DNA from 2 places in the Oceanisphaera sp. W20_SRM_FM3 genome. Region 1 is predicted to be linked to the other one. Evidence: predicted binding sites of a transcription regulator. Region 1 holds the regulator's gene; the other holds the start of a gene.
The links. Region 1 encodes NrdR, which represses ribonucleotide reductase genes. Its sites were predicted from a motif close to CACNNTATANNGTG; they were not measured.

Region 1 (15,030 bases):
ATCCACATCTAGCATCACCACACTCAAAGGTTGCTGATGTCGCCGACTGCGCTCTATTTCTTCATTTAATCGCGACATTAATAAACGACGATTGGCTAATCCCGTTAACGGGTCACGCAAGGCCACTTCTTTGAGCTCTTCATTCAGCTCCAGTAGATTTTGCTGATAACGATCAGAGATGCGGGTGATCTTTTCTAAACGACGTAGCTGTTTATCATATTGGTGAAGTAAGTCATGACTCTGCGTTCGCGCTAAATCATCACTGCAGTCGGCAATGCGCAGCAAACGATCTAAGCGTTGCTGGTGCATTTGCTCTCGCTTTCGCAATAGCTTGAGCGCCGGCAGTAAGGGATTATCTTGATGTTCTGGCGCCAGCAGTAAGCGCTCCAGTTCAGCATCCGTTAATGGGTTAGTCATGGGGCTTAATATCAAAAGGGAAGGTACAGTCTTCTTTAAACTCTTCGGCCAGTTCGACTACACGTTCGTTTTCCGGATCGTAGTACCAGCACACACTGACGGCGCGAGCTTGCTCATGGGCGGCTTCCAGCAAGTCGAAAATATCCATCATGGCTTTCACACTGCTGGTATTCATGTAGATAAGGCGTAACTCTAGGTGCAAGGGCAAACTGGACTGTTGTAAAAACTGCTCCACCCAACTGATGATCTCACTAAAAAACTCAAATGAGTTTTCTGGGTAAGAGTCGCCCTGCATGGTCATCAGCCCCAAGGCTGGATCACAGTGAATGGTCGGGGTCGACTGTCCGCCCGCAATCGTTAATATTTTCAGGTCTATATCTGTTTTCAGATCCATATCTGGTTGAATATTCATATCACCGCCAACAAGCTTAAAAAACCACGATTCGAGCCGGTATCCACTAACTTAGCCACCATGGGCTGAGTGGATTTTCTGGCTACATCCAGCAGCCCAAGACCGGCGCCGCTGAGCGCATCCTCTTCGCGAGGTTGGCGTAACTGTGTTTTATAGGCCTTTTTCAATTCCGCTTTATCTAACTCAGCCAACTCACTGATACGCTCACACAATGACTGACCATCAGCCAACTCCACCTGATTACCCGCCAACACTAAGTAGTTACCCTCAGCATTGCGTGCCACCACCACGGTCGCCGAGCCTTCTGCTTCGCTGTAATTCAAGCGGTTAGCGTAATGACGAATATTCTGGGTCAGCTCAATATATACGCCAAATACATCTTGTGCCGCATGGGGCAAGGCGTTGTCTGCATGCAGATAATTTTTTAATGCGTTTCCTATTTCTTCGATCAAACTGCGAGAAATAGGGCCATTGAAACACAAGAGAATATGATTCTTATTGAACTGTTCTCTTATCGATAATAAATCTATGGATAACATAGCAATGTCCTTATTTTAACGAATCCACTTTAAAGGCCAACAAGGTAATGTCGTCACGCTGAGGAAAATCCCCTTTATATTCCTCCAACGCCAACTTAAGAGACTGCGCCTGTTCAGCTAAAGGCAAAGTGGCATGATTTTTTAATAACTCACAAAACCGGCTGTTCCCCAAGCCAAATCCTTTGTCACCACCCGCCTGATCCAAATAGCCATCGGTGGCTAAATAATAAATATGTTCTGGCTGCAAGGGGATCTGGGTATCGCTAAATTCTACTAAACGTCGATCAAGCAGCGGGCGACGATGGCCCTTCACTTCAATTACCTGCTCACCATCGCTGTGATAGAGCGACATCTTAGCACCGGCAAACACCAGTTGTTGTTGATCGGGCATCACACAAGCCAGACCCACATCCATATTGGTAGCCAGCCCACGTGGTAGCTCACAATCTTGCATCATACCGCGCAAGATAAGGTCGGTCTGCTGCAAAATGGTGGCCGGCGAAGCAATACCACTATCATGAATGGCATGATCCAGCGCCGCCCGCGCCAGCATGGTCATTAATGCTCCTGCCACGCCGTGCCCCGCACAATCGACGACCCCAACTAAATAGCGGCCATGCTCTGCGGGGTGAAAAACATAAAAATCCCCCCCCACCACATCGCGGGGGTGCCACAATACAAAGTGCTGTTCGCCCAAAGTTTGTTTTAGCTGCTGATCGGGCAAAATCGCTTTTTGTATTAAACTGGCGTAATCAATGGAGTCATTAATCTGTTGATGCGCTTGGCGCATCTGCTGATTGGCGGCTTCCAGCTCACACGTACGACTGCGCACCTTGTTTTCCAGCTCTTGGGTGTGCGTCTGCACCTTGTTGGCCATCACCCCAAACGCCGTGCTCAAGTCGCCTATTTCATCACCTGTTGAGGGCGGTAACGACACCTGATAATTGCCATTAGCGATGGCACTGGCCGAGCTTTGTAAGCGACGCAAGGGCAATAACATCAGTCGCTCTACCGCGTAAGCCAAGGCCAACAGCAACAACACCAAGATCAGAATAAAGGCCAACAGAGAGAGGGTTAACCAACCCGGCTCCAGTATCTGCGCCGCATCCAGATCAATGGCGGTCACCACATACCAGCTCAATTCGGGTATAAAACTGAGCGCCACTAATTGGCGCTTATCGGCCAAGGTAAAGTGGTCAAGACTCACTTGCTGGGGATTTTTTTTAGCCTCAGCCATCAAGGTGCGAAGCCGCGCCTGCTGGGCCTCGGGCAATTGCGCCAATAAGGTTCTTTGTTGCACCTCGGCTCCTGCGGCCGAGCCAATGGCGATAGTGTCTTTGTCGGGATGCGCCTGAAAGGCACCTTGCTCATCGATAATCATAGGTGTGACGCCCACTTCATCGGTCGCAATAAACTGCTCGATAAACTGGGTCAGATCGATGCCGGTGCCCGCCATGCCCAACACCTTGCCTTGGGCTTCAATCAGAATATTTAACCAAACACGCGTCGTTTGCAGCCGCGCATCTCGGTTAACGTTAATATTCACCTGTTGGCCATTAGCCAGCACATTGTAAAACCAGCTGTCATCGGGGTTGTTGGCTTTAAGGGTATACTCGGGTTGGCCATCGAACGCTTTATTGGCTTCTCGATAGTAATAAGCCCCAGATTGCGTACTGATAATAAAAAAGGAATGGCTACTGAAATCCTTGAGATAGCCTTCGCTCTCACGAAATAACAGCGCTTTGTCTTGTGGATTATCTTCTTGGCTCAACCACTGCTGCATCAGGATAGAATCAGCAAAGCGTTGCGCCAGAGCTAAATCTCGAGACAGAGGCACTAAAATATTTTGTCGGTTTAGTTGCGTGAAATTAAGGGCAAAAGCACGGCCAAAGTGCTCTTGCACCCCTGACACTAATTGCCAGCCCATGGCTGCTGCTGGAATAAATATCAGTAGACAGGCACCAATCACAGCCCACACCGCCTTAGCTCGTAGTCCTTTTCCCCAAGTGGCCATTAGCTTCCTTGCCTGCTAGTAATGTAATTCAGTTGAGGCCGCCATTGTTGACGTTTGTGCATCAAAACTCAACCAACAGCTCAAAAAAAAGCCCACTTAACGTGGGCTTTTTTAAAACAAACAGCTATTGATCATCAGTCGGTAACGTATTCCACTACCTCAAGGCCAAAGCCCGACAGTGCGTGATAACGCTTCGGCGAGCTAAGCAACTTCATCTTGCCCACACCCAATGCCTGCAAGATTTGCGAGCCCACACCCACGCGGCGTGAAGTACCGCGCCACTTGGGCGCTTCTGCCTGCTCGCCCTTATCGACCGCTTCAAATTGGCGTACCAAAGACAACAGCTGATCGGTTACCTGATCTTGGCCTAATACCACCAACACGCCGCCCTCATCGGCAATGCGCTGCATGGATTTGGCCAACGGCCAAGTGCGCGCAGAATGACGGTCGGTCATCAGAATATCGGTAAACACGTCGTGAATGTGCACCCGTACTAAGGTCGGCTGGTCCGCCTTAATGTCGCCTTTTTTCAGCGCAAAGTGCACTTGGTTATCGATGGTGTCTCTAAAGGTCAGCAGTTCAAACTCGCCAAATTCGGTGGGCAGTTTACAGCGCGCGACTTGCTCGATAGTGGTTTCGTTTTGATTACGGTATTCGATTAAATCGGCAATGGTGCCCAATTTAATACCGTGTTGTTCGGCAAACACTTCTAAGTCGGCGCGCCGCGCCATGGTGCCGTCTTCATTTAAGATTTCCACTATTACGGCTGAGGGCTCTAAGCCCGCCAAACGCGCTAAATCACAGCCAGCTTCCGTATGGCCGGCGCGGGTCAGCACACCGCCGTTTTGTGCTTTGAGCGGGAAAATATGTCCAGGCTGCACTAAATCAGCGGGTTTAGCATCCGGGGCCACCGCCGCTTGCACGGTGCGGGCGCGGTCGGCGGCAGAAATGCCGGTAGTAACGCCAACGGCCGCCTCAATGGATACCGTAAAAGCGGTAGAAAACTGCTCGGTATTGCGGCTCACCATTTGCGGAATATTCAACTGACGACAACGAGCTTCGGTTAGGGTCAGGCAAATTAACCCGCGGCCATATTTGGCCATAAAATTAATGTCGTCGGGGCGTACATGGTGCGAGGCCATGATCAAGTCGCCTTCGTTTTCGCGGCCTTCGTCATCCATTAAGATGACCATTTTGCCCTGTCGAATATCGTCGATAATGTCTTGGGTATTGCTTAAGGCCATGGGAGGCTCCCTTAATATTTAACTTAAATTGACTGACAGTTCGCTCGCCGCGCCTCAAGGCTATCGGCAAACGACTGATACATGCCGTGAATAATAGTCACAAGCCAATGCGGTTACTGTTAAGCAGACCTCATTCGAGAGCAAGCCGCTTGCTAATGCGTGCGGTGAGCTTAAGATCTGCACCTATTTGGCGCACGTCTTGCCATTGCAAGTTAATCACCTGCTGCATGTCGGTAACATTAGGTAAGTCGAACAAGCCACGCGCACTGCTGCCCATCAGCTTAGGTGCTTGATACAACACCAGCTCGTCTACCAGTTGTTCGTTAAATAAGGCACCACACAATTGCGCGCCCGCCTCGATCCACAACCGATTAATCTGGCGCTTACCCAGCTCTATCATTAAGGCGTGCAAGTCTAGTTTACCCTGAGCTGTAAGCGGCAAGATGCACTCTTCGACTTGTTCGTTAAAGCATCCACTCACTTGACCTCGCAATAATAAAATCGGGCCAGGTAAACTGAATAGCTTGAGATCAGGCGTCAGCCGATTGCGGGTATCGATAATCACCCGCAGCGGTTGGCGTAACTGTGGCTCATTTGATGGCGGCTCGATTGTTGATTCACTTGATAGAGAATCAGACAAAGAGCTAGGCAACACATACTGGCCGTACTGTTTCTGCACGGACTCTGGCAGCTCAGACCAGCGCACATTGAGGCTAGCATTATCCATTAATACCGTATCGGCACCGGATAAAATGGCGCAACTCAAGGCTCTATGGCGCTGCACATCGCGGCGCGCCGCCGCCCCCGTAATCCACTTACTTTCGCCATTTGCTAAGGCCGTACGACCATCCAAGCTGGCGGCCAGTTTCACCGTCACATAGGGTAAACCGCTGCGCATACGCTGCATAAACCCGGCATTAATGGCCTCGGCCTCCGCCGCCATTAAGCCTGCTTCTGCGGCAATGCCGGCGGCCTGCAACATGGCAATGCCTCTGCCCGACACTTGCGGATTCGCATCCAAACAGGCCACCACCACCCGTGCCACGCCTGCATCAATTAGCGCTTGGGCGCACGGTGGCGTGCGGCCCGTATGTGCACAAGGCTCCAGCGTCACATAGGCAGTGGCACCTTTTGCCAAGCTACCTGCTTGTCGCAGCGCAAACACTTCGGCATGAGGGCCGCCCGCTTGGCGATGAAAACCTTCACCTACCAAGTGCTGTTCACCTGTCAGCTGATCTTTTTTAATCAGCACACAGCCCACGGCAGGATTAGGACTGGCAGTAAAACGGCCACGGCGCGCCAATTCTAAGGCGCGAGCCATCCACTGCGCATCTTGCACATCAAACAGAGAGTCGAACTGAGAGCCGGACTGAGAATTAGATCGAGAGTTAAACACTTATTGCTCCAAGCGGGCGATTTCTTCACCAAATTCGCGTAAGTCTTCAAAGCAGCGATACACAGAGGCAAAGCGAATGTAAGCCACCTTATCCAGCAGCTTCAGCTCTTCCATCACCAAATTACCGATCAGCTCGGACTTTACTTCGCGCTCACCCGTGGCCCGCAGTTGCGACATAATGCGCAGCACCGACTGCTCTATGGCTTCTATGCTTACCGGACGTTTTTCTAACGCCCGCTGCATGCCGGCTTCTAATTTAGCTTCATTAAAAGGCTCGCGAATACCGTTACTTTTAATAATGCGCGGCATGACCAATTCGGCGGTTTCAAAGGTAGTAAAACGCTCTTTACAGGCGAGGCACTCGCGGCGACGGCGCACCTGTAAACCTTCACCCACTAAGCGTGAGTCAATCACCTTAGTGTCGGTGGCTTGACAAAAGGGACAATGCATAGCGACTCCCTAAGCTAAATTCGGTCTTCAGTGTAAATAAGCGGACTTAAGATTGCCAGTGGCTTAGGGCGCGTGAGGGGTGAAGCGTAAAGTGTGAGGAGCAAACACCTAATACCTAGAGCCTTAAGACTATTTGCCACTGAATACACGGAAAAATAGTGATCAGATCTAAAAAGGTCAAAGCTGAGATAAAACGATTAATAGTAAGAGCCAAACGCCTCATCATCAGAGAGCAAGCTCTTACCATAAAATATCTTTGGCTCTTGTCGCTTGTGAACTACGTCCGTGGTTTCCGTGGATTCCGTGGCAAAAATGGTTCTAGGTTTAGTTTTTGGGTGTGTGTCGTCCTCTTTGCCCTTAACCCTTTACACTTAACCAAACAAAAACGGGACCCTAGGGTCCCGTTTGCTGTCAGCATCTAGCTAATCTATCGAGCTTAGGCAATTAAGCGTAAACAGGATGACGACGGCAGATGTCTTGCACTTGCTCTTTAACAGAAGCAATGACGGCATCGTCGTTGATGTTATCTAACACATCACAAATCCAACCGGCTAACTGGCGCACGTCGGCTTCGTTAAAACCACGACGAGTGACCGCAGGTGTACCGATACGAATACCTGAAGTCACAAAAGGTGAGCGAGGATCGTTAGGTACTGAGTTTTTGTTTACCGTGATGAAGGCTTTGCCCAAAGCGGCGTCTGCATCTTTACCAGTAATGTCTTTGTCGATTAAATCGAGCAAGAACAAATGGTTGTAAGTGCCACCTGAAACCACTTTATAACCGCGCTTGATGAATTCATCGGCCATGGCTTGGGCATTTTTCAATACTTGGCCTTGGTAAACTTTGAATTCAGGCTCCATGGCTTCTTTAAAGGCCACGGCTTTGCCGGCGATCACGTGCATCAGGGGGCCGCCTTGGCCACCAGGGAAGACAGCTGAATTCAGCTTCTTCTCCAGATCTTCGTCGTTTTCGGCCGATAAAATCAAACCGCCGCGTGGGCCTGCCAGCGTTTTATGGGTGGTAGTGGTAACGACGTGGGCATGCTTAATCGGGCTTGGGTAGTGACCGGTGGCAATCAAGCCGGCAACGTGGGCCATATCAACCATAAACCAAGCGCCAATTTTATCGGCGATCTCACGCATGCGCGCCCAATCAACGATACCAGAAAACGCAGAGAAACCACCGATGATCATCTTCGGCTTGTGCTCAATGGCTAAGCGTTCCATTTCTTCGTAGTCGATAACGCCGGCTTCGTTGATGCCGTAAGGAATGATGTTGTACATTTTGCCAGAGAAGTTGGCAGGAGAGCCGTGGGTCAAGTGGCCGCCGTGAGCCAAGTTCATGCCCATTACGGTGTCACCTGGCTTTACCAGCGCCATAAATACCGCAGAGTTAGCTTGTGAGCCAGAATGTGGTTGCACGTTGGCATAGGTAGCACCAAACAATTCTTTAGCACGATCAATCGCCAACTGCTCGGCGATATCTACGTATTCACAGCCGCCGTAGAAGCGCTTACCAGGGTAGCCTTCGGCATATTTATTGGTGAGCTGTGAGCCTTGTGCTTCCATTACGCGCGGGCTGGTGTAGTTTTCTGAAGCGATTAACTCAATATGCTCTTCTTGACGCTGAGTTTCATCACACATGGCTTGCCACAACTGGGGATCGTAATCGGCGATATTCATGTCACGCTTTAACATTGTCTCTCCTGACGCATGGGGGGATATAAAAGGTTCTGTTAAATTTTCCCATCAGTTTACCCTGTAGGGGCTGTGTGGCCTAGCCCTACGCGCGGGGTTAGCCAGACTTATTTATCTTTACCTTAAATAATTATTAACGCTGACCGGCGAATTTTTATTTATCTTTTTGTTTATGTTTTTGTTTATCTACAAGTTATTACTGTGTTTCAGGGTAGATCTGCGCGTTAAAGCCGATAGAATAGAGGCTTTTTAGCCGAGCTAACGGCATTGAGCGGCTACTGGCCGCCACTTGGGAGGAATATGCAAGACTTCATCGTGACGTCACAACGCCGCGCCGAGCTTTATCATTGGTTTACCGCATTATTGTCGGCGCCCTTAACCAGCGAAGAGCTGCAGGAATTTAGCGGCTACGACATGCACGCCTTCTTAACTAGCCTGGCCACACTCGACCCTTTGCATGACGCCGCCGAAGCTTTTCGCCAGCAAGCCGGCTTGGTGTTAGCGCTGAATGAGCCAGAAAAGCAACTTAACGGCCATTATCAACGCTTGTTTGTTGAACAAGGTTTGCTCGACACCTCCTCTTTTACTCAGCCTTCTCAAGAGTCATTGTTTTTAATGAGTATTTTGTTGCATCAACACGGCACGCAACTCAAGGATGATGACCCGCTCAATGTCTGTAATCAGCTAGAAATGATGGCAAGCCTAGCGCTAGCTGCTACACAAGCGCAAACCGATGAACAGCGTATTGGCTTGCTCGACCAGCAAAGAGAGTTAGCCAATGAGCTGATGCTGACTTGGTTGCCAGAATTAGTCGAGGCCTGCGCTAAAAACGATCCTTTTGGTTTTTATCAAAGCGCCACCCAATTGCTATTAGCCGTGTTTAGCATGGATATTCATTATTTAAATAATGTGGCGCCTTAATGAATCAGCCGAAACACACTAAAAACCGTCCATCGCCCGAAACTGCGGCCGAAGCCGAGCGCGTGGCCAAGGCCACACAAAAGCCCGGCCAAACCAAAGAGCAAACCCGCTTAATTGCCCAAGGCGTGCAAAAAGGCATAGACGAATATAAGAAGCAGCAAAAAGCTAAAGCGCGCGCCGCCGACAAGGCAAAAAAACAGCGCAGCCGCGAACAGCTCCAGCCCCAGGCTGACGAGCAGAACACTCAGGCACAGCCCCCAGCGGCGGGCAAGTCTTGGCTGCCCTGGGCGCTATTGGCATTAAGCTGGATTGGCTTTATGGTTTACTGGTGGCAACAACCCAGATAATCAACAGGAGTGTGCATGGCCCTTAGCTTACCCGAACACTGTCTTACTGCCGCGGGCGTTGAGCGACGTCTTGGCGTTGAACTTGAGCTAAACGGCCTGCCTCTGCCCTACTTGGCCGAGCTGGTAGCCGATCAACTTGACGGTACCTTGCACCGACGGTCTGAATACGAAATAGATATAAATACGTCACTGGGCACCTTTCGCGCCGAGCTGGACTTCGATTATCTGAAGCGACTGGCGCGAGAACAACTCAAGCAACCGCCCGGCGAGCTTGAGCAGGCAGCCACCGAACTGTTGGGCACTCTGGCCTTTCAGCTGGTGCCACTCGAATTGGTCACCCCTCCCTTGCCGCTGTCGCAACTGGTTTCTTTAATGCCCTTGTTTGAACGCCTGAGGCTGGCCGGCGCCAAAGGTACCCGCCATGCCCTGCACTATGCCTTTGGTCTGCACCTGAACCCCGAGCTGCCCAACACCGACAGCCATACTCTGTTGCGCTATTTCAAGGCCTATTTATGCCTACACGACTGGCTGGAAGAGCACGAAGACATAGTGGCAGCCCGTAAGATCTCTCCCTATATTCGCGCCTTTAGCAAAGAGTACAGCCGCCGAGTGATCGACGCTCATTACTGGCCCTCATTGCCCGCTTTTAGTGCCGACTATCTATTAGCCAACCCCAGCCGTAATCGCTCGCTCGACTTATTACCCATGCTGGCCTGGCATGACGAAGCTCTGGTACAAAAAGCCGTGCAGGACGACAAGGTCAACAAGCGGCCCACGCTGCACTATCGGCTGCCCAATTCGGATATCGATAACCCCCACTGGTCACTCGATCATGCCTGGCGTGGTTGGCTGCAGGTTGAAGCCCTGGCCAATGATGAACACCTACTGGCCCAAGTATGCCAACACTATGCCGAGCATCTCGACAATATCACGCCAGACTTTTTAAACCCCTGGAAGCATAAGGTCACGCAATGGCTCCGCTAATTGGCGTAACCGGCCCCGACAGCAAACTCCCCTGGGCTTGGTGGGCCACTCGACTGGCCATTCATCTGGCCGGTGGCCGCGCCTTGCACCTCACACCCAACACCTTTCGGCCTCATAAAAGAGACAAGCTGCAGGGGCTGATTATTGGTGGCGGAGACGACATAGATGCGGCTTTATATGGCGAAGACACCGGCCGCGCGCCTGCCGACCCCAAGCGAGATGCATTTGAAATAGAGCTTATTGAGCATGCTCTGCAAACACAGCTGCCGCTGTTGGGTATTTGCCGCGGCGCCCAGCTTATTAATGTAGTGCTGGGGGGCTCTTTGCATGCCGATATTCGCCCTCAGCGGCAACATACCTCCAATCGCCGCACCCTATTGCCCCGCAAAACCGCGGTGGGCACAGGCGCAGGCCGACTGCATCACATTATGGATAAGAAGAACTGGCGCATTAACAGCCTGCATCATCAGGCAGTTAAGCGACTGGGTGCTGGGCTTGACGTGACAGCACGAGATTTAGACGGTTTCGTGCAAGCCATAGAATATCAGGGTGATCACGCCATTCTGGGCGTGCAATGGCACCCAGAATACCTGCCCTACCTGTCGCACCAACGGGCTATTTTTCGTCATTTAATTGAGTTGGCCAAAACCACGCCTCCCGAGCGACTGTATCCGTGATGCTGGATTTCTTCATTGTGTTTGCCAGCAGCGTGCTGGCGGCCACCATAGCGCCTTTTTATTCGGAATTAGTGCTGGCCGCCGTGCTTACCCGCCAGCCAGACGCCGCCTTGTGGCTGTGGGCGCTGGCGAGCGTCGGCAACACTCTGGGCTCCATCGTCAACTGGTGGTTGGGTAAATACCTGCTGCATTATCGTCATAAGCGCTGGTTTCCCATCAAGGATAAACAGCTTGCCCGCGCGCAGGCCGGCTTTCAGCGCTTTGGCGTCTGGTCTTTATTATTGGCCTGGGCACCCGTGGGCGGCGATGCGCTGACCTTTATTGCCGGCATGATGAAGGTGCGCTTGTTGCCGTTTACGCTGTTGGTGTTTATCGGTAAGGCAACTCGCTACGCCGTCGTCATCTGGTTTACGGATGCATTGTTGCTGTAGCAGCATCAGCCGACAGAGTGAGCGATAACTGGACAGAGCAATAGACAAAACGATAAACAGAGCAATAAAAAACGGCGTCGGTGCCCACTTCCCCACCCTAACTGAATAAAAGCCAGACCAAAGCAGTCGAATATGCTAAAAATAAGCCACGCTTAGTCATTATCTCAGCACTGGCTAGCCAAAAGTCTAATTGAGTGATGCGCCAATCTGCGTCACCTTGTTCATATTGGTTACAAATAGGCTACATAATAGTTAATAGCGCCTATTAACCCAAATTTACTGTCCCGTGCTTTGCCCCCTATTTATTGAGCCGTGTTGATGAATTGGTATTGTTCAATTTAAGTCTTACCTTAGGGGTTACGGGTTTTACACCAAGGAGCGGAATAATGAGTGAAGTTAAGGTTCATCCGATTAAGGCAGACATTGCCGAGCACGCCCACATAGACAATGCGGGTTACCTGCGCATGTATAAAGAGTCTATTGAAAATCCTGATAAATTTTGGGGCGAGCAAGGTAAAAACCTCGATTGGATCAAGCCCTACACCAAGGTGAAACATACCTCCTATGATCCCGGCCACGTCAGCATTAAGTGGTTTGAAGACGGCACTCTTAACTTATCCGCCAACTGTATTGACCGCCATCTTGCCACCAAGGCCGATCAAGTGGCCATTATCTGGGAAGGCGACAGCCCTGATGACGATAAAAAAGTCACTTATCGTGAACTGCACGAGCAAGTGTGTCGTTTTGCCAACGTCTTAAAAGCCCAAGGTGTGAAAAAAGGCGACGTAGTCAGCTTATATATGCCGATGGTGGTCGAAGCCGCCGTGGCCATGCTGGCCTGTGCCCGCATTGGTGCCGTGCACTCTGTGGTATTTGGTGGTTTCTCACCGGATGCGGTGGCGAGCCGCATTATCGACTCCAACGCAAAATTGGTGATCACCGCCGATGAAGGACTGCGCGGCGGTCGTACCGTGCCATTAAAAGCTAACGTAGATGCGGCACTCACTAAACCCGGCGTCAGTAAAGACTGCAAGGTGATCGTCTATCAGCGCACCGGCGGCAATGTTGCCTGGGATAGCGATCGCAATATCTGGTGGCATGAAGCCGCAGCTCAAGTGGATGCAGTATGCGAGCCAGAAGAAATGAGCGCCGAAGACCCGCTGTTTATTCTCTATACCTCGGGCTCCACTGGCACGCCAAAAGGCGTATTGCACACCACAGGCGGCTACTTGGTGTATGCGGCCATGACCTTTAAGTACATCTTCGATTATCACGACGGCGATGTGCACTGGTGCACCGCAGACGTAGGCTGGGTCACCGGTCACTCTTATATTCTGTATGGCCCGCTGGCTAATGGTGCGACTACCTTAATGTTTGAAGGTATTCCTAACTACCCGAAAACCAGCCGCATGAGCGAAATTGTTGATAAGCATCAAGTCAATATTCTGTATACGGCACCCACCGCCATTCGCGCTTTTATGGCCAAAGGCAATGAAGCAGTAGAAGGCACTAGCCGTAAGAGCTTGCGCATTTTAGGCTCGGTCGGTGAGCCCATTAACCCAGAAGCCTGGGAATGGTATTACCGCGTGATTGGCGATAATCGCTGCCCGATTGTCGATACTTGGTGGCAAACCGAAACCGGCGGCATCTTAATTGCGCCGCTACCCGGTGCCACGGCATTAAAAGCCGGCTCCGCCACCCGTCCCTTCTTTGGTGTGCAGCCCGCCATAGTAGATGGCGAAGGTAATATTCTAGACGGCGCGGTAGAAGGAAACTTAGTTATTCTCGATTCTTGGCCCGGCCAAATGCGCACCATTTATGGGGATCACGACCGCTTCGAGCAAACCTACTTCTCTACTTTCCCCGGCACTTACTTTTGTGGTGACGGCGCTAAGCGTGACGAAGACGGTTACTACTGGATCACCGGTCGCGTAGACGATGTACTCAACGTATCAGGGCATCGCATGGGTACCGCCGAGATAGAATCCGCATTAGTGGCGCACCCTAAGATTGCCGAAGCGGCGATTGTGGGTGTGCCGCACGAGATCAAAGGTCAAGGCATTTATGCCTATATCACCTTGAACGAGGGTGAAGTGCCGAGCGCTGAGCTGCATAAAGAAGTGAAGGACTGGGTGCGCAAAGAAATTGGCCCCATCGCCACACCGGATATTATTCACTGGGCAGAAGGCTTACCGAAAACCCGCTCCGGTAAAATCATGCGTCGAATCTTGCGTAAAATTGCCACCGGCGAAACGGATACCTTGGGCGATACCTCGACACTTGCGGATCCGTCCGTAGTAGATCGTCTGATTGCCGAGCGTGGTCAAGTTTCTTAAAAGCTTGGGCTTAAATGAGTTAGCAAGCGCCAGAATTTGACTAAGCGTTCTGACCACGTGTTCTGATTAAAGAGTTCTGATTAAAGAGTTCTGATTAAAGAGTTCTGAGCCAACGCCGCCCTAGTCTAGGGTGGCGTTTTTTTATGGCTAACATTGCAATGAGCTATGCAGCGCGCTTTGTTGTTTAAAATCCAAAGCTCAGCGTGACCGCCTACGCCCTCTTTACCAAAGACGACCGGCTACAAGAGAAACATACTTGTTTAGCTCGGCGTCGCATGTGCCGTAAATCCCCTAAAATATCGACTAGATCACGGAATTTTCGCCGATATGAGGTTTACTGTCCGGCACACATTAGACAAACATGGGGTTAATACCGAACAAGCAGCCATCAGGTGCACTAAAAAACCAGCTAAGCTGGTGAAATTTGAGTTTATTTAGTGATTAGACCAGTAATTTGCTGCCAATTTCCACGAAATCACTATAATTGGCCGGTCTGAGCCAAACCGAACGATTTTATTTGCCAGCAATAGGCAAAAACGGATAGGCTCCTTACTTAACGCTGTGAACACCGCAAGATTGCCGAGGATTGCTACACGATGGCCGAACATTTCCGAATTCTGTTGCTTAACGGACCTAACCTCAATTTGTTAGGTCAGCGCGAACCCGGTATTTACGGTCAAAATAGCTTAACCGACATAGTGGCCGGCTTAACGCAGCAAGCCGCAGCGCAGAATATCGCGCTCAGTCATCTGCAATCCAATGCGGAACATCAACTGATTGATGCCATCCACCAAGCTTACGGCCAGCAGGATTTTATTATTATTAATCCTGCTGCTTTTACGCACACCAGTGTGGCCATTCGTGATGCCTTGTTAGGGGTGAATATCCCTTTCATTGAAGTGCATTTATCGAATGTGCATGCGCGTGAGCCGTTTCGCCACCACTCCTATTTGGCCGATAAGGCAGTAGGCGTGATTTGCGGCTTGGGCAGTGATGGCTACGAATTTGCCCTGGAAGCGGCGACCCGCTTTTTACGTCGCCGTTAATTTCCAACTCAGTAATAACATAACAAGAGAATGCTCATGGATATTCGTAAAATTAAAAAACTGATCGAACTGGTTGAAGAGTCTGGCATTGCCGAATTGGAAATCTCCGAAGGTGAAG
Region 2 (15,030 bases), on a different contig from region 1:
CTGAATCGCGCCCACTACTGCACCATTACGCTCACCCACTTTAATGGACAACACGCCCATGGTGCCACGGCTGCGGGTTGGGTACTCAACAAGCGCGGTACGCTTACCGTAACCATTGGCAGTTACGGTCAAGATCGGACCTTCGCCACGCGGAATAATCAAAGACACCACTTTATCACCGGCGCCTAAGCGAATACCACGCACACCGGCAGCGGTACGACCCATAGGGCGCACGCCCTTAAAGGGTTTGCTGTCGCCTGCGTCTGCTACGTCTGTCTCTTCGCCGTCGGCCAAGTCAGCGTCATCACTTTCCACAATCTCGCCGTCAACCAGCTCGGCGGTCATGACTTCAACTTCGTCTTGACCACTGCCTTCGGCAAAGCGCACTACCTTGCCCGCATCCGAGAACAACATGATCTCGTTGCTGCCATCTGTGATGTCCACACCAATTAACTCATCACCATCGCGCAGATTAATGGCACGAATGCCCGACACTAATGGGCGGCTAAAGGCAGACAAGCTGGTCTTCTTCACGGTGCCGTCGGCAGTGGCAAAGAACACATACTTATCGTCACAGTATTCCTGCACCGGCAAGATGGCGGTGATCCGCTCGTTAGCGCCTAACGGCAACATGTTCACGATCGGACGACCACGGGCGGCGCGGCTGGCTTCAGGCAACTGATACACCTTCAACCAATACACCTTACCTGCGGTCGAGAAGCACAAAATAGTGTCGTGGGTGTTGGCCACCAACAAGCGTTCGACAAAGTCTTCTTCTTTCATCTTGGTCGCAGACTTGCCCCGTCCACCACGACGCTGAGCTTCGTAGTCGGTCACCGGCTGGTACTTCACATAACCTTCGTGAGAGAGGGTTACCACCACATCTTCACGATTGATCAAATCTTCGATATTGATCTCAGAGCTGGAGTTGGTTATCTCAGTACGGCGGGCATCGCCAAACTGAACTTTGACCAGCTCCAATTCTTCGGTGATCACTTCCATCAAACGCTCAGGCGTATTTAGAATGTAAATAAGCTCGGCAATTAATAGCAGCAACGCCTTGTATTCTTCGAGGATCTTTTCGTGCTCAAGACCGGTCAAACGATGCAGACGCAAGTCCAAAATCGCTTGGGCCTGTTGCTCGGTTAAGTGATAAATGCCATCACGAATACCAAACTCCGGCTCTAACCATTCAGGGCGCGCCGCATCATCACCGGCTTGCTCCAGCATGGCGGCCACGTGGCCCAGCTGCCAGCCTTGGCTGATTAAGCCTGCTTTGGCTTCTGCCGCTGTAGATGACGCACGGATCAGCTCAATAATGGGGTCAATGTTCGCCAAGGCGATAGCCAGACCTTCCAAGATATGGGCTCGATCGCGGGCTTTACGCAGTTCAAACACGGTGCGGCGGGTCACCACTTCGCGTCTGTGCTGAATAAAGCATTCCAGCATGTCTTTTAAGTTAAAGATGCGCGGCTGATTGTTATCGAGCGCCACCATGTTGATGCCGAACACGTTCTGCATCTGGGTTTGTGAGTAGAGATTATTCAAAATAACCTCGCCCACTTCACCCCGGCGCACTTCAATTACAATACGCATGCCGTCTTTATCAGACTCATCACGCAGGGCAGTGATGCCCTCGATGCGCTTTTCTTTTACCAGCTCGGCGATCTTTTCAATCAAACGCGCCTTGTTCACCTGATAAGGCAACTCGGACACGATAATGGTTTCGCGACCGGTTTTTTCATCGGTTTGCACTTCAGCCACCGCACGCACGTAGATTTTGCCACGGCCGGTGCGATAGGCATCAATAATGCCTGAACGCCCGTTAATAATGCCGCCGGTCGGAAAATCCGGCCCCGGGATCAGCTCAATCAGGCGATCGATAGTAATATTTTCGTCTTCAATCAGCGCCAAACAACCATCGATCACTTCACTTAAGTTGTGCGGTGGAATATTGGTGGCCATGCCTACCGCAATACCTGACGACCCGTTCACCAACAAGTTGGGCACTTTGGTCGGCATGACGGCCGGTATCATCTCGGTGCCATCGTAGTTCGGCACCCAGTCGACGGTTTCTTTATCCAGATCGGCCAGTAATTCGTGGGCAATCTTATCCATACGTATTTCGGTATAACGCATAGCAGCGGCGGAGTCGCCGTCTACCGAACCGAAGTTACCTTGGCCATCGACCAAGGTGTAACGCATAGAAAAATCTTGTGCCATACGCACGATAGTGTCGTAAACAGCACTGTCTCCGTGCGGGTGATACTTACCTATTACATCACCCACCACACGGGCCGATTTCTTGTATGCTTTGTTCCAGTCGTTGCCCAGTTCATTCATGGCAAACAGCACGCGGCGGTGCACTGGCTTCAAACCATCTCGTACATCGGGAAGCGCCCGCCCTACGATCACGCTCATGGCGTAATCTAGATAGGAACGTTTTAGCTCGTCCTCAATGTTTATCGGCATGATTTCTCGGGCCAGATCGGTCATAGCAAGTCTTGTCCCCAGTTTATTGTTGATATCGCAATAAAATAACGGGGCATTCTACCATACAAATATGCGCAAGGAGCATATAAGGCGCACAGAAGCGCACTAGGAATGACCATTAGGTAAGATATGGCTAAATAGTAAAGTGCCTTAGGGTCTAGTAGCGAGCAGCTGCTTGGCTATAATGACCGCTCGCACATTTCATTTCACTTTTCGTTTAACTCCCAATAAAGGCGCCGTCCATGAATGTAGATCAACAAGAAATTGAAAAATTTGATGCCATGGCTTCGCGCTGGTGGGACTTAGACGGCGACTTTAAACCGTTACACCAACTCAACCCGCTGCGTTTAAGCTGGATTGCCGATAAAGCCGGTGGTTTATTTGGCAAAAAGGTTATCGACATTGGCTGTGGTGGCGGCATTTTAAGTGAAAGCATGGCCCGCGATGGCGCCGAGGTGACGGGTGTGGATATGGGCAAAGAGCCCTTAGCCGTGGCGCGCTTGCATGCGCTAGAAGCTGGCGTGAGTGTGAGCTATCGTCAAAGCACCGCCGAGCAATTGGCCGCTGAGCTGCCCGCCAAGTTTGAGGTGGTGACCTGCATGGAGATGCTGGAGCATGTGCCAAGCCCTGCCTCTGTGGTGCAAGCCTGTGCGGACTTAGCCAAACCGGGTGCCACCTTGGTGTTCTCCACCATTAATCGCAACCCCAAAGCCTGGCTGATGATGATAGCCGCCGCCGAACATATTTTTAAGATGGTGCCCAAGGGTACCCACGACCATAAGAAGTTTATTACCCCCGCCGAGCTTTGCCACTATATAGAAGCCGCCGGTTTAATCGTAAAAGACATCTCAGGCGTGGTCTATCGCCCCTTAAGCGGCGACTTTAAGTTAAGCACGGACGCCGACGTTAACTATATGGTGTACGCGGTTAAGCCTGACGCCGCTGATGCGGTGTTAAATACGCTGCGCTTAGAGAATAAAGCCGCCGCAGCCAATAAGAAAGGCGCCAACATCCAAGGCGACCAAGATGAGCATTAAAGGGGTACTGTTTGATTTAGATGGCACCCTGCTCGACACCGCCGGTGACATGGGTGCCGCCGCTAACCATGTTATAGCAAGCCTAGGCTTGCCAGTCTTGCCAGTCTTGTCTGATGCGGTATTGCAATGCACCACGTCCGACGGCTCTTATGCGCTGCTCAGGGCCGGCATCAATGCCGCCTTAATCGAGCAACACGGCATTGAAGCGTTACGCGGCCAAATGCTGGCCTTTTACCGACAAAACCTCTGTCATCACACCCGCCCCTACGAGGGCGTACCTGAGCTGCTCGGTTGGTTAAACCAGCATGATATTCCTTGGGGTATTGTCACCAATAAGCCCTCGGCACTCACCCTGCCCTTGTTGGCAGAGTTGCCACTGTTTGATGCTTGCCGCGTCACCGTCAGCTCAGACACCTTGGCCTTTAAAAAACCCCATCCGGCGCCCTTGCTGTTTGCCGCTGAGCAGTTGGTGGTGGAGCCCGAGCGGTGCGTCTATATAGGTGATCATAAACGGGACATGGAAGCTGGGCGCGCCGCCGGCATGACCACCATTGCGGCCGTTTGGGGTTATATTTCTGCTGGCGAAGACCCCTATCAATGGCTAGCGGACCACCAAATCCACACCGTTTTGGGCTTGTCTAATTGGCTAAAAGATGCCGTCGAACTGAACCGCTGAAAGAAGCACCAAATTCCCTAAATCATCGATTTTGCAAGCCAATTATTTTTAAAAATCTTTCATGCTGCCCATAAAAACACCAGCCCACCGCTAACGCCTGACTCCTCAAGGGATAGGCGTTAGTGACTACAAACTCACACGCCACTAAACACAGACTATCCACAGGCCTAGGCATTTTCGGTGGCTTGAGAAAAAACTCACAACACTCTATATTGTGTTTGCTAACGACCCATACAACCACATGTAGTGCTTCCATTAAAAACTTAACACACTATATAGTGTGTTTGATTTTATCTGCCAGTCTGGCCTCGCGCCCTCAAAGACCGCGCACTACACATAAAAAACCACGGAGAATATCTGCCTCATGAATAAAAGTCTGCTGGTCACTAAACGCTCAGGTACCAAAGAACCGATCGATCTGGATAAGATCCATCGCGTACTCGATTGGGCAGCAGAAGGCTTGGATAACGTCTCCGTTTCTCAAGTAGAACTGCGCTCCCACATTCAGTTTTACGACGGCATTCGTACCGAAGATATTCATGAGACCATCATCAAGGCCGCCGCCGACCTAATCTCGGAAGAGACGCCCGACTATCAGTACTTAGCGGCGCGCCTCGCCGTGTTCCATTTACGTAAAAAAGCCTATGGCCGCTTCACGCCGCCGCATTTTTACGACCATGTGACGCGCCTCACCGAAGCGGGTAAATACGACCAGCATATTTTGGCCGACTACAGCCGTGAAGAGTTTGACGCGCTCAATGACTATATCAATCACGACCGTGACCTCACCTTCTCTTATGCCGCAGTAAAGCAGTTAGAAGGTAAATATTTGGTGCAAAACCGCATCAATGGCGACATTTATGAAAGCCCACAGTTCCTCTATATGCTGGTGGCCGCGTGCCTGTTTTCTAAGTATCCCAAAGAAACACGCCTGGGTTATGTGACGCGTTTCTATGACGCCACCTCACAATTCAAAGTGTCTCTGCCGACGCCTATTATGGCCGGCGTGCGTACGCCTACGCGTCAGTTCAGCTCGTGCGTACTGATTGAATGTGGTGACAGCTTAGATTCCATTAACGCCACTTCTAGTGCCATAGTGCGCTACGTGTCGCAGCGTGCGGGCATTGGCATCAACGCCGGTCGCATTCGCGCACTTGGCAGCCCGATTCGTGGTGGCGAAGCCTTCCACACAGGTTGTATTCCGTTTTATAAACACTTTCAAACCGCTGTTAAGTGTTGCTCTCAGGGCGGCGTGCGCGGCGGTGCGGCCACCTTGTTCTACCCCATGTGGCACTTAGAAGTTGAGTCTTTGCTGGTGTTGAAAAACAACCGCGGCGTCGAAGAAAACCGCGTGCGCCACATGGACTACGGCGTGCAAATTAACCGCCTTATGTATCAGCGCCTGATCAAAGGTGGTGACATTACCTTGTTCTCGCCTTCCGATACCCCAGGCCTGTACGATGCCTTCTTCGAAGATCAGGTTAAATTTGAAGCGCTCTACACCCAGTACGAGCAAGACGCCAGTATTCGCAAGCGCACCGTAAAGGCCGTCGAGCTGTTCTCCCTGATGATGCAAGAGCGTGCCGGTACCGGTCGTATCTACATTCAAAACGTGGATCACTGCAACACCCACAGCCCGTTTGACCCAAGTGTGGCGCCGATTCGCCAAAGCAACTTGTGTTTAGAAATCGCTCTGCCGACTAAGCCGCTAACCGACGTAAACGACGCCGAGGGTGAAATTGCACTCTGTACGCTGTCTGCCTTTAACTTGGGCGCCATTAATGACCTAAGCGAGCTGGAAGAGTTGGCCGATTTGGCGGTGCGCGCACTGGACGCGCTGCTCGATTATCAAGATTACCCACTCTTGGCCGCGCAAAATGGCTCCATGAATCGCCGTACTTTAGGCATAGGTGTGATCAACTACGCCTACTACTTGGCCAAACATGGCGTTAAGTATTCCGATGGCAGCGCGCTGGGCTTAACCCACCGCACCTTTGAAGCCATTCAGTATTACCTGCTGAAAGCCTCGGCTAAGTTAGCGCAAGAGTTTGGTCCGTGTCCGGCATTTAATGAGACCACTTATTCACAAGGCATCTTGCCGATCGACACGTATAAGAAAGACTTGGATGCATTGTGCCAAGAGCCGCTGCATTTAGATTGGGAAAGCCTGCGCGAGCAGATCAAGACCACTGGCCTGCGCAACAGTACCCTGACCGCCTTAATGCCGTCAGAAACCTCAAGTCAGATCTCTAACGCCACCAACGGCATTGAGCCACCACGCGGTTTGGTGTCGGTGAAGGCTTCAAAAGACGGCATCTTAAAGCAGGTCGTGCCTGAGTACGCAGCGCTGAAAAACCAGTATGAGTTGTTATGGCAAATGCCCTCTAACGACGGCTACTTGCACCTAGTGGGCGTGATGCAGAAGTTTGTGGATCAAGCGATTTCTGCCAACACCAGCTACGACCCAACGCGCTTTGAGGGTGGCCGCGTGCCGATGAAGCAGCTCTTGAAAGACTTGCTGACCGCCTATAAGTTCGGCTTAAAAACGCTGTATTATCATAATACCCGCGACGGTGCCGCCGACGCCCAAAATGATATGCAAGAAGACGATTGTGCCGGTGGCGCTTGTAAAATTTAATAAGTGAGGCAGGGAAACCTGCCTTGCTTTTGCGTGGAAGAACAACATGTCTTATACAACGTTTAGTCAATTACAAAACGATGCGATGTTAGAGCCGATGTTTCTCGGAAATTCCGTGAATGTGGCTCGTTATGATCAACAAAAATACGATATCTTTGAAAAGCTGATTGAAAAGCAGCTGTCTTTCTTCTGGCGCCCAGAAGAAGTGGACGTGTCTCAAGACCGCATCGACTATCAGGCACTGCCGGATCATGAAAAGCATATTTTCATCAGCAACCTGAAATATCAGACCCTGCTCGACTCCATTCAAGGCCGCAGCCCAAACGTTGCCTTGCTGCCGATCGTGTCTTTGCCTGAGCTTGAGACCTGGATTGAAACCTGGACCTTCTCTGAGACCATTCACTCGCGCTCTTACACGCATATTATTCGTAATATCGTGAACGACCCAGGCATCGTCTTTGACGATATCGTAGTGAACGAAGAAATTATTAAACGTGCCGCCGATATCGCCGGTTATTACGACCAGCTGATCCGCTATACCAGCCTCTACCATTTATTTGGTGAAGGTAAGCAGCTGCACCGTGGTCAAGAGGTTGATATCAACCTCTATGAGCTGAAGAAGAAGCTCTATTTGTGCTTGATGAGCGTCAACGTTTTAGAAGCGATCCGCTTTTACGTTAGCTTCGCCTGTTCATTCGCCTTTGCCGAGCGCGAGCTAATGGAAGGCAACGCCAAAATCATCAAACTGATTGCCCGTGACGAAGCGCTGCACTTAACCGGCACTCAGCATATGATCAATATTTTGCGTAATGGTGAAGACGACCCAGAAATGGCGCAAATTGCTAAAGAGTGTGAGCAGCAGTGTTTTGAGCTGTTTCGCGACGCCGCCATTCAAGAAAAAGAGTGGGCAGAATACCTGTTTAAAGACGGCTCTATGATAGGCCTGAACAAAGATATTCTGTGTCAATATGTGGAATACATCACCAACCTGCGCATGCAAGCGGTCGGTTTAACGCCGGCCTTTGATAAAGCCAAGCAAAACCCGATTCCGTGGATCAACGCTTGGTTATCGTCAGATAACGTGCAGGTAGCGCCGCAAGAAGTGGAGATCAGCTCCTACTTAATCGGCCAAATTGACTCGCAAATGAACCATGACGACTTAGGCGATTTTGAGCTGTGAGTAAAATCACTACCCAAGCAATGAGTTTTGAACTTCAAGCAGGCGAAAGCCTGCTTGAAGGCTTGGAACGTACCGGCCACGGCGTAGAATATCAATGCCGTGGCGGCTATTGCGGCTCTTGTCGTACCACTCTTATCAGTGGCGAAGTCAGCTATCAAAGCACCCCGCTCGCTTTTATCGCCGCCGGCGAAGTCTTGCCCTGCTGCGCACGCCCCCAAGGTGAGCTAGTGCTCGATATCTATGCCGAACCAATCAAAAAACAAGCGTAATTAACTCTCGAGTTAAAAATTAAATAGCCTCTCGCCACGGAATACACGGAACAACACAGAAAAGTGAAAGTAGATAAACACTAACGGCTAATCTTTAGTTGTTAGCACTTATAATAGATATGCCTTGTTGCTCTACGTCCGTGTATTCCGTGGCAAAAATATGTTTCTAGGTTTTGGTTATCTCGTCCTCTTCACCCTTCACGCATTGTTTCTTAAATATGCATTTAATAACCGCACATTACGCAGGTTGGCTTTAAAGGCAAAGTCGAATATATCGCCGAATATTGGCACTATGCCGACCACAAATTCTATTAATACATTTAAGCCCATGCGCGCCAGCACCCGAAGCGGCACCTTAAGCCGTGCGGCCTCCACCACAATATAAGACGATAAACCCGCACCTATTAAATCACCAATACCAGGGATTAACCCGATAACGCCGTCTAATCCCACTCTATAGCCACCCGGCAAGCGGATAGAGCTGTCGAGCAGCCATGCTAAGCGCTCCAGTCGCTGACTGATCGCTGCATGTCCCTTGTTTACAGTATTGGGGTTTGCGGATTTAGCCTTCATTAGCGACTCACTTTTTAGCAATCACCCACACAGCGTGCACTATGCCTGGGATGTAGCCCAGCAGAGTCAGAATAATATTAATCCAAAAGTGCTTGCCCAAGCCCACTTGTAGAAACACGCCAAGCGGCGGCAGTAAGATGGCAATAATAATCCGAATAATATCCATAACGCGCTCCTAGGGTGATTTCTCATTATTAGTATCACTATCCGTAACACTATCCGCACCAGCATCCGTACCGCTATCAACAACAAGTATGCGAGTAATATTAGTTAAGATCCGCCATGATACACCGCCATTTTGGCTTAAGGCGCGCTCAGCTTCTGCTCGGCCTGCAAGCTCAGCGGAAATGGCTGCCAGCTTAAGCGGCCATTTTGCTCAAAGGTTTTTTCTCGCTCACAGATAAATGGCTGTTTGGCCATTTCGATAATGGAGCCTTTCGAGTAACGCTGATCCGCATAAAAGCAAGCGGGCTCTAAGTCTGAATTTAAATTCAGCTCTAACGCGGGCCGGCTATTAATGGTTTGTGCTGCCACCGCCGTGGAGGCGAGCAGTAAAAGTCCTATCGTCAGTCTCATCATGGCCAAGTTCCTCTTTATCTTCGGTGAACCCCATGTTATCACCCTATTAGAAACATAAGATAAGGCATAATAATGAATTCTCTTTTATCACGATTAACGTTATTTGCCTGGCTTATGCTGAGCATGTGCTTGCTCCCCTCCACTTGGGCTCAGTCAAACGACGCCTTGCCCAATAGGATCGATTACACCCAAGATATAAAGCCCATTTTTGAACAAAAATGCGTGGCCTGCCATGCCTGCTACGATGCTCCCTGCCAGCTAAAACTGACCAGTAATGAGGGCCTAGTGCGCGGTGCCAGCAAGATGCCGATGTACGACGGCGCGCGTACCAAAGACGCCATCCCTAGCCGCTTGCACTTTGATGCCTACGGTGAATCTGCGTGGCGCGAACGCGGCTTTTTTAGTGTGCTAGACGCGCCTAATGCCCAAGCCAGCTTGATGCAAAGCATGATGGCGTTAGGCCAAAGCCGCCTTTGGGCCGCCAATCAACGGCTGCCAGAAGAGCTCGATATCTCACCCACCCGCAGCAATCAATGCAGCCAGCTCAATGAATTTGATGCCTTTGCCCGCCAACACCCGCAAGCGGGTATGCCCTTTGCGGCAAGCGGCCTCACGGCACCTGAATATCAATTAATACAAGAGTGGCTAAGCCAAGGCGCCCAAGTGCCTGAGCAAATCATGACCCTATCACCGACGCTAGAATGGGCACAAATCCGCTGGGAAAGCTGGCTCAACCGAGACGCACCTCGCCAACGGCTGGTGGCCCGCTATTTATATGAGCATTGGTTTTTAGCACATCTGTATTTCAGTGACTTGTCTGAACCCGACCAAGATACCTTCTTTGAAATCGTGCGCTCGCGCACACCTACCGGTCAGCCCATAGAAGTGATCCCCAGCACGCGCCCTACAGACTCACCCGAGGGTAAATTTTATTATCGCTTGCGCCCTTATATAGAGAGTCGGGTACATAAAACTCACATCACTTATGCGCTACATAGCGACAAAATGGCGCATCTTGAGCAACTGTTTTTTACCGCCGACTGGGTAGTCAAAACGCTGCCAGACTATAGAGTCGACTATGCAGCCAACCCGTTTTTTACCTATGCGGCTATTCCAGCCAAGACCCGCTATCAGTTTATGTTGGACGACGCCGAATACTTTGTGCGCACCTTTATTCGGGGCCCCGTATGTCGTGGGCAAATTGCCACCGATGTGATCCGCGACCAATTTTGGGTGAGTTTTCAAGCGCCCGAGCATGACTTGTTTGTTACCCAGCCGAGCCATCAAACTGAGGTGCGCGATTGGCTCACCCTGCCCGGCCTTAATTCTGATTTACTGAGCCTGGGACCAGACTGGATTTCGTACAGCAGCGGCAGAAATCGCTATTTAACCTATCGCCAGCAGGCCTATGCTAAGCACTACCCCAAAGGGCCCAATCTTGAGCACATCTGGGACGGCGATGGCCACAATAGCCAAGCCTTACTCACAGTGTTTCGCCATCACGACAGCGCCAGTGTCATTACAGGCTGGCAAGGCGACACGCCAAGCACCTTGTGGGTCATGGACTATCCATTACTTGAGCGCACTTATTACGCCTTAGTGGCCAACTTTAACGTCTACGGCAGCGTGTCGCATCAGGCAAAAACACGGCTCTATTTTGACCTGATCCGCAACGGCTCCGAAGCCAACTTATTGCGCTTCTTACCGCCTGAGCAGCGTAATTCGCTGCTGCATGCTTGGTATGACAACAGTGCCCGCATCAAGCTGTTTACCAGCTATGCCGACGTAGATGAAACCACGCCCAGCCAAATACATACCGATGCTAAACAGCCCTTGGTTGACTTTAGCCAACAGGTATTCAATCAACTGGCCGCCGTAACAGGCCCTGCAGACACCCTTAATCGCTGTCGAGTCGGCAACTGTGGCCCTGAGCATACCGAGCTGCAATTGGATACAGCTCAAGAGCGCCTCGAGGATCAACTGCGCCGCCTAACGGGCTTTCCGGCGCGCTTATTGCCCGTTATTAAATGGCTGCCCGAAGTCACCTTGCTGCGCATTGAAGGTGAAGACCCACTGCAGCGTCAGGTATACAGCCTGATCCACAATCGGGATCACAGCAACGTGGCCTTTATATTGGGCGAAAACGCACGGCTGCGCCCCAACAACGACACCCTGACCGTATTACCTGGCATAGTGAGTAGCTACCCAAATTTTATTTTTAACGTCAAACAAACCGAGTTAGCGGACTTTATTAGCGCCCTCACCTCGATGACAGACGCCACACAAATACACGGCGTGGCGGATCGCTATGGTATTCGCCGCACCCATCCAGATTTTTGGTTTTACTTTAACGATATGCACAGCTACCTACAGGAAACCCATCCCATAGAAGCCGGCCTGTTGGATATGAACCGTTATCAAAACCTCTAATCAATGCAGATAAGCGCTTTTATTTCAAGCGGCTATAGCCGAGCTTTTGCCACTCACGCCGAACGCGGTAAATAAAAAAATGCCAGTCAGCTTAACTGACTGGCATTTTTATAGGCTAGAAGCACCTTTTTCGTTAGGTAAACGTGCTAACTCACTGCCACCGTGGAGTAACCGCGATTTTCATCACGTGCTGCAGCCATTACGTTAGCCACCGCATCGGCGGTAGCACCGCTTAATGTCCAGCCTAAGTGCCCGTGACCGGTATTGTAAAACACTTGGCGGTGAGCGCCTCGGCCTACTTTAGGCATCATATTCGGCAACATAGGTCGCAAGCCTGCCCAGGCCACCGCACTTTCGGTAGACACATCGGGGAAGTGTCGATTACACCACTTAACCAGTGGCTCAATGCGATCATGGCGAATATCACGATTATACCCGTTGAACTCGGCGGTGCCGGCGATACGGAAACGATCGGGCCCTAAACGACTGGTTACAATTTTCGTTTCATCATCCAGTAAAGAAATGAGCGGTGCGCTGTCTTGGCTTATCTGGTCACGCAAATTAACCGTAATGGAGTAGCCTTTTACGGGGTAGATATTAACGCGGTCGCCCAGCTTTTTCGCTAGTTCACGACTGCCCACACCCGCACACACCACCACAGCATCAAAGTGCGTTGAATTACCTTTATCGTCAGTCACACGCACACCCTTGCCTTCGATGCTCACATCTTTAAGCTCAGTTTCCATGCAAAAGGTCACGCCGGCTTTACGAATCGCTTCAGCCAAACCAAAGGTAAAGTTATGAATATCACCTGTGCTGTCGCTTGGCGTCCAAAAGCCCCCCACAAAGTCACCGTGCAGGCGAGGCTCTTTCAGTTTAATTTCGGCTGGGCTCAGGGCATGGCGCTCTAATCCGCCTTGCTTTAACAGCTTGGTTACTTCGCAGGCGTGTTTAAAGTCTTTTTGGTTGCTATAGAAATGCATAATGCCGCAATCAGAGCGGTCAAATTCCACGCCCCACTTTTGGCCTAATTCCACTAAGTGGCGACGCGCCTCAATAGCAAGGCGGGTGGTTTCAATGGTATTACGTTCGTAATCGGGGATATGGCGCATAAATTCGAGCATCCAGCTCAACTTATGCCAGCTTGGTTTTGGGTTAACCAGTAAGGGCGCGTCCGCTTGCAGCATCCATTTCACGCCTTTTAATACCGTGGCCCAAGTATTCCACACCTCAGCATTAGAAGCAGAAAGCTGCCCTCCATTGGCGAAACTGGTTTCCATGGCCGCATAACGTTGGCGGTCGAACACGGTCACTTCAAAACCCTGTTCAATTAACTTAGCGGCTGTGGTAATGCCGGTGATACCGGCACCTAAGACGGCTACTTTTTTCATCTCTGACATAATAGTGCACTCTATTTTTGCAGGCGTAATGCGTTCGCGTTAATCACCTGACGTCCCCATCCGTATTGGAGCCTGAGAGATTCACCACATCTATCACCAGATAGAAGGGCTTGCTCCTTCGGCGGGTCTAACAGTGCACAGACCACTCTTCGGATTTGTCTACAGCCACCGGTCCTTTTGCCTGAGAGTTTACGGGGTCGTTGCTCCTTCGGCGGCGCTAAGTCTAGCTAATCACAACTAGCAAGTAACTTCAGCGCTCTCTCCCGGCTGGCTTGATCGACCTACAGATTAGTTACAAACAGATAACACTTCAACCAAATCCTGTGAGTAAAAAGCGGCAAAGGCTGGACTTGTGCTATCGGTCTCCTTTTGTGGTGTAGAAAGAGGTAGCAGGATTATCTACGCTAACGCGCTTAAAGATATGACACTCACCATTTCAGCCCACTGCGAACATTCACTGGACATTCGGTTAGGCTAAAAAATTCGTCACGGCGAGGCAAGCTCGACCCATGCACGCTCGGCAAATACCGTCGACCGCCGATGTATGGCGGAAGTGTCAACATTGCAGGAGCCTTTGTTGACCCATGGCATTAGACAGTTGGCTACGATAATTCCTACTACCTCTCTCAAGATTTGAGCGTCGCCTGTTAGTCCACTGGTGAATAGGTGCAAAGAGATAGCAAAATTATCTACGCCAACTCGCTTAAACCGCATCCATGCGGCGCTCGTCAAATGCCGTCCCTGGCATTTGACGGTTGGCTACGATAATGTCCTGCTACCTCTTTCAATATTTGGGAGTCGTCTGTTCGCTGACGCCTTACTCTTCCCCCAACACATTTTAAGCATAAAAAAGGGCGCCTAGGCGCCCTTCTGTTTTGTGGTCAGCAAACGCCCTATTCAGGCAGCTGGCTTATTCCCACTCAATGGTCGCTGGTGGCTTACCAGAGATGTCATACACCACGCGTGAAATGCCATCTACTTCATTAATGATCCTGTTAGATACATGGCCTAAGAAGTCATAAGGCAGATGCGCCCAATGGGCAGTCATAAAGTCGATGGTTTCTACGGCGCGCAACGACACTACCCAGTCGTACTTACGGGCATCGCCCATAACGCCGACCGAGCGCACTGGCAAGAACACGGTGAAGGCCTGGCTCACCTTGTTATACAAGTCGTGCTTATGCAGCTCTTCAATGAAGATGGCATCGGCACGGCGTAACAGGTCGCAGTATTCTTTCTTCACTTCGCCCAATACCCGCACACCTAGGCCTGGGCCTGGGAACGGATGGCGATACAGCATGTCGTATGGCAGGCCAAGTTCTAGGCCGATGCGACGCACTTCATCTTTGAACAGCTCTTTGAGCGGCTCAACCAAGCCCATCTTCATGTCGGCAGGTAACCCGCCCACGTTGTGGTGAGACTTGATCACGTGCGCCTTACCGCCGGCACCTGCAGACTCAATAATGTCTGGGTAGATGGTGCCTTGCGCCAACCACTTCACGTCTTCAATTTTGCCGGCGTATTCGTCGAACACTTCGATAAACACGCGACCAATGATCTTACGCTTGGCTTCTGGCTCGGCTTCACCGGCCAGAGCAGACAAGAACCTGTCTTCTGCGGGTACATGAATAATATTGAGACCAAAATGATCACCAAACATATCCATAACTTGGGTGGCTTCGTTTAAGCGCAATAAGCCGTTATCCACGAACACACAGGTCAATTGTGGACCAATGGCGCGGTGTAACAGCATAG

Region 2: a site for NrdR is predicted at 4,410-4,423, ahead of nrdA (class 1a ribonucleoside-diphosphate reductase subunit alpha). Genes of this name have one in related genera too.

What each region holds. Positions count from the first base shown of each region.
Region 1 covers NZ_JBGQOP010000010.1:51,173-66,202, reverse strand. Annotated here, with positions in the region: gene siaD (biofilm regulation diguanylate cyclase SiaD) at 1-417, opposite strand, end outside; gene siaC (biofilm regulation phosphoprotein SiaC) at 410-829, opposite strand; gene siaB (biofilm regulation protein kinase SiaB) at 826-1,368, opposite strand; gene siaA (biofilm regulation protein phosphatase SiaA) at 1,379-3,382, opposite strand; gene ribBA (bifunctional 3,4-dihydroxy-2-butanone-4-phosphate synthase/GTP cyclohydrolase II) at 3,517-4,626, opposite strand; gene ribD (bifunctional diaminohydroxyphosphoribosylaminopyrimidine deaminase/5-amino-6-(5-phosphoribosylamino)uracil reductase RibD) at 4,757-5,974, opposite strand; gene nrdR (transcriptional regulator NrdR) at 6,023-6,472, opposite strand; gene glyA (serine hydroxymethyltransferase) at 6,917-8,170, opposite strand; gene ACEN2G_RS07470 (molecular chaperone TorD family protein) at 8,471-9,091, shown strand; gene ACEN2G_RS07465 (DUF2956 domain-containing protein) at 9,091-9,438, shown strand; gene ACEN2G_RS07460 (amidoligase family protein) at 9,454-10,422, shown strand; gene ACEN2G_RS07455 (gamma-glutamyl-gamma-aminobutyrate hydrolase family protein) at 10,410-11,099, shown strand; gene ACEN2G_RS07450 (YqaA family protein) at 11,099-11,530, shown strand; gene acs (acetate--CoA ligase) at 11,917-13,866, shown strand; gene aroQ (type II 3-dehydroquinate dehydratase) at 14,463-14,912, shown strand; gene accB (acetyl-CoA carboxylase biotin carboxyl carrier protein) at 14,949-15,030, shown strand, end outside.
Region 2 covers NZ_JBGQOP010000004.1:7,536-22,565, forward strand. Annotated here, with positions in the region: gene gyrA (DNA topoisomerase (ATP-hydrolyzing) subunit A) at 1-2,496, opposite strand, end outside; gene ubiG (bifunctional 2-polyprenyl-6-hydroxyphenol methylase/3-demethylubiquinol 3-O-methyltransferase UbiG) at 2,736-3,530, shown strand; gene ACEN2G_RS03365 (HAD family hydrolase) at 3,520-4,206, shown strand; gene nrdA (class 1a ribonucleoside-diphosphate reductase subunit alpha) at 4,571-6,844, shown strand; gene nrdB (class Ia ribonucleoside-diphosphate reductase subunit beta) at 6,891-8,024, shown strand; gene yfaE (class I ribonucleotide reductase maintenance protein YfaE) at 8,021-8,293, shown strand; gene ACEN2G_RS03385 (DUF4112 domain-containing protein) at 8,492-8,866, opposite strand; gene ACEN2G_RS03390 (YqaE/Pmp3 family membrane protein) at 8,874-9,032, opposite strand; gene ACEN2G_RS03395 (DUF1496 domain-containing protein) at 9,170-9,445, opposite strand; gene ACEN2G_RS03400 (fatty acid cis/trans isomerase) at 9,518-11,875, shown strand; gene ACEN2G_RS03405 (D-amino acid dehydrogenase) at 12,022-13,275, opposite strand; glycine riboswitch at 13,435-13,551, opposite strand; gene guaA (glutamine-hydrolyzing GMP synthase) at 14,186-15,030, opposite strand, start outside.